DNA from 2 places in the Rhizobium sp. BR 314 genome. Region 1 is predicted to be linked to the other one. Evidence: riboswitches for the same ligand, from Rfam matches in the RefSeq annotation. Region 1 holds a riboswitch; the other holds the start of a gene.
What was found. A riboswitch is a leader RNA that binds a small molecule or an ion and turns the genes downstream of it on or off. The one in region 1 is predicted to bind S-adenosylmethionine.
Positions count from the first base shown of each region.

Region 2: another riboswitch for S-adenosylmethionine. It lies ahead of QD461_RS21855 (O-succinylhomoserine sulfhydrylase); the one in region 1 lies ahead of metA (homoserine O-acetyltransferase MetA).

Region 1 is NZ_JARWLA010000003.1:81,641-83,839, reverse strand. It holds gene QD461_RS05325 (AAA family ATPase) at 1-583, shown strand, start outside; SAM riboswitch at 700-777, shown strand; gene metA (homoserine O-acetyltransferase MetA) at 823-1,749, shown strand; gene QD461_RS05315 (vWA domain-containing protein) at 1,753-2,199, shown strand, end outside.
Region 2 is NZ_JARWLA010000019.1:35,468-37,666, forward strand. It holds gene QD461_RS21850 (2'-deoxycytidine 5'-triphosphate deaminase) at 1-980, opposite strand, end outside; SAM riboswitch at 1,152-1,230, shown strand; gene QD461_RS21855 (O-succinylhomoserine sulfhydrylase) at 1,273-2,199, shown strand, end outside.

The DNA of each region.
Region 1 (2,199 bases):
CGTTCACGATGTCCGCAACTATATTCGCCGGGGCAAGCTCTGGCAGGCCTTCACCTCGTCTCAAAAATGCGTGCTTCTGATCGACGAGATCGACAAGGCCGATATCGAGTTTCCCAACGACCTGCTGCAGGAACTCGACCGCATGGAATTCCATGTCTACGAGACCGGCGAAACCGTCCGTGCCGCCGTCCGCCCGATCGTCATCATTACGTCGAACAACGAGAAAGAACTGCCGGACGCCTTCCTGCGCCGCTGCTTCTTCCACTATATCCGTTTCCCCGACATGGAGACGCTGACCCGCATCGTCGAGGTGCATTACCCCGGCATCAAGCAGGCGCTGGTGCATGCGGCGCTGACGCAATTCTTCGAAATCCGCGATGTGGCAGGCTTGAAGAAGAAGCCGTCCACCTCCGAAGCGCTCGATTGGATCCGCCTGCTCGTCGCCGATGATGTCGACCCAGCCACGCTGCGCGCCGATGCGAAGAGTGCGCTGCCGAAGCTGCATGGCGCGCTGCTGAAGAATGAGCAGGACGTGCATCTCTTCGAACGGCTGGCTTTCATGGCGCGCGGGCAGGGGAAATAGAACGGCTCTCGCGGAGAACATCTTGAACATCCGTAAGTGGCAACCGACATCAGGGCACGGCCGCCCCCCCCCCCGCAAAGCTTGGCCATTGACCCGCCGCACCAGCAGGTTTATGGATTTCACTCTGTGGTGATTTGGCCGGCCGGCTTGCAGCCACGTTAAATAAGTCGCTAAAGGGCCGCGTGCGGACCGGTAGCGATTCATCGCGGCCGGTTTTTTTGTATTTGGCGAGTGAAACAATGCCCATCAAGATCCCCGATACGCTACCCGCATTCGAAACCCTCCAGAGCGAGGGCGTGCGGGTAATGACCGAAACGGTGGCGTTCCGTCAGGACATCCGCCCCCTTCAGATCGGGCTTCTCAACCTCATGCCGAACAAGATCAAGACCGAGGTCCAGATGGCGCGCCTGGTCGGCGCATCGCCACTGCAGGTCGAGTTCTCGCTGGTGCGCATCGGCGCCCATAAGGCCAAGAACACCTCCGAAGAGCATCTGCTATCCTTCTACCAGACCTGGGAAGAGGTGAAGCACCGCAAGTTCGACGGCTTCATCATCACAGGCGCGCCGATCGAGCTGCTCGAATATGAAGAGGTTACCTACTGGGACGAGATGAAGCAGATCTTCGACTGGACGGCGACCAACGTCCATTCGACGATGAATGTCTGTTGGGGCGCCATGGCCGCCGCCTATCATTTCCATGGCGTGCCGAAGCATACCTTGAAGGAAAAGGCTTTCGGCGTTTATCGCCACCAGAATCTCGCGCCCTCCTCCGTCTACCTCAATGGCTTCTCCGACGATTTCGCCATTCCCGTCTCACGCTGGACGGAAGTACGCCGAGAGGACATCGAGAAGGTTCCGAGCCTGCAGATTCTGATGGAATCGAGCGAGATGGGCGTCTGCCTTGTGCACGAACAGGCCTGCAACCGGCTCTACATGCTCAATCACGTGGAGTATGATTCCACCTCGCTGGCGGACGAATATTTCCGGGATGTGAATGCGGGCGTGCCGATCAAGATGCCGCACAACTACTTCCCCCATAACGACCCGGAAATCCCGCCGCAGAACCGATGGCGCAGCCATGCGCATCTGTTCTTCGGCAACTGGATCAACGAGATCTACCAGACCACGCCTTACGATGTGGAGGAGATCGGCCAGGAAAGGACTTGAGGCTTGTTCATTCCCTTCTTCCTGAAGCTGAAGGAAGCGAAGGTTCCGGTGACGCTCCGGGAATTCCTGTCGCTGCTTGAGGGAATGGAAGAGGGAATTGCCGACTATGACGTCGAGGCCTTCTACTATCTGGCGCGCACGACGCTCATCAAGGACGAGCGCTTCATCGACCGCTTCGACCAAGTCTTCGCCGATTATTTCCGCGGCGTGGAAGCGATCAGCGGCAGTGCCGAGGGGGAAGCGGTCGAAGCAACAGCCATTCCCGAAGAATGGCTGCGCAAGCTCGCCGAACGGCATCTGACCGAAGAGGAAAGACGAGAGATCGAGGCCCTTGGCGGCTTCGAGAAACTCATGGAGACGCTGCGCGAGCGGCTGGCCGAGCAGAAGGGCCGGCACCAGGGCGGCTCGAAATGGATCGGCACGGCCGGTACCTCGCCCTTCGGCGCCTAT
Region 2 (2,199 bases), on a different contig from region 1:
ACGATCTGCCCATCTTCGAGAATGAAGGGCACTTCATGGCTGCGCACCTCGAGCACGGCGCGGCTGCCGCGACCGCCGGCCGGCGCATGGCCGAAGCCCGGGTCGAAGAAGCCGGCATAGTGGACGCGGAATTCGCCGACCAGCGGATCGAACGGCGTCATTTCGGCGGCATAATGCGGCGGCACATGCACCGCTTCGCGCGAAACAAGGATGTAAAATTCGTCGGGGTCAAGGATGATTTCGGTGCGGCCGCGGCTATAAAGCGGCTCCCAGAAATCGAAGATGTCGTGTTGGGCTTTTTTGTCGACATCGACGACAGCGGTGTGATGCTTGCCGCGATAGCCGATCAGTCCTTCCTTGTCGCCGGCGAGATCGATCGACAGCGCGATGCCGCCGCCGGTGATGTTAGGCTTCTTGCTGGCGACCAGCGTCTCGGTTTCGTGCAGCGCCAAGAGTTCCGGCTCGGTCAGCAAGGCCTGGCCGACTCGGAAGCGGATTTGTGACAGGCGCGAGCCACGACGCACGACGATGGGAAAGGTGCGCGGGCTGATTTCAAGATAGAGCGGGCCGGAATAGCCGGCTGGGATCTTGTCGAACTCCTGCGCCCGGTCGGTGATGACGCGGGTGAAGATGTCGAGGCGACCTGTCGAACTCTTCGGGTTGGCCGAGGCCGACATGTCTTCCGGCAGGTCCAGCCGCTCCATCAGCGGTACGATATAGACGCAGCCGGTTTCCAGCACCGCGCCTTCCGAGAGGTCGATGACATGCAGCTTCAGCCGATCGAGCTTGTCGGCAACGAGATGCGAAGGCCCTGGCATGAAGCTGGCGCGGACGCGGAAGGCGTGCGAACTGAGCCGCAGGTCAAGACTTGCAGGCTGGATCTGATCGACGTCCAGTTCTCTCTCGCTCGTTAGCCGCCCTGTTTCAAAGAGCGCTGCTATGGCGCGGTCCGCCAGAATTCCAGTATTGCGAGCCATCATGCCCTTTCTTCAGCCCACGATCCCTCCGGTCGAAAGCGACCCGCAGGCTTGTGCGCCGATTGAAAATGTTGCTGCGACCCTTGACCCATCCTAACGGACACAGAGGCAGTAATTTGTCGCCGACAAAACCAAACTCAGGGAATTGACGCAAGCCGTCAACGGCAGTATTGCAACTTATCCCGTGGTGATTTGGCCGGTCGGCTTGCAGCCACGTTAAACAAATGGCTAAAAAGACCGGGGTTGAACCGGTCTGCTTTTGCGACCGGTTTTTTTGTTTGAAAGTGGTGATGGCATGAGCAAGACTTGGCGCCCCGCAACCCAGCTCGTACACAACGGAACGCTTCGTTCGCAATTCGGCGAGACCTCCGAAGCGATCTATCTGACCCAGGGCTTCGTCTACGATACCTCTGAAGCGGCGGAAGCCCGCTTCAAGGGCGAGACCGAAGGTTTCATCTACGCCCGTTACGGCAGCCCGACCAATGACATGTTTGAAAAGCGCATGTGTGCGCTGGAAGGCGCTGAAGACGCACGCGCCACCGCTTCGGGCATGGCCGCCGTTTCCGCCGCCATCCTCTGCCAGCTGCAGGCTGGCGACCACATCGTCGCCGCCCGCGCGCTCTTCGGCTCCTGCCGCTGGGTCGTAGAGACACTGGCTCCGAAATACGGCATCGAGTGCACCCTCGTCGACGGACGCTTTACCGAGAACTGGGAAAAGGCCATCCGCCCGAACACCAAGCTGTTCTTCCTGGAAAGCCCGACCAATCCGACACTCGAAGTGGTCGATATCGCAGCCGTCGCCAAGCTCGCCAACCAGATCGGCGCCAAGGTCGTCGTCGACAACGTCTTCGCGACGCCGCTCTTCCAGAAGCCGCTGGAGCTCGGCGCCCATATCGTCGTCTATTCCGCCACCAAGCATATTGACGGTCAGGGCCGTTCGCTCGGCGGCATTATCCTCTCCGACAAGCAGTGGATCGACGAGAAGCTGCAGGACTATTTCCGCCATACCGGACCGGCCATGTCCCCCTTCACCGCATGGACGCTGCTGAAGGGCATCGAGACCTTGCCGCTACGCGTTGCCCAGCAGACGAAGAACGCCGCCAAGGTGGCCGATTTCCTCGCCGAGCAGACCAACAAGGTCGCCCGCGTGATCTATCCGGGCCGCAAGGACCACCCGCAAGCCGATATCATCGCCAAGCAGATGAGCGGCGGCTCGACCCTG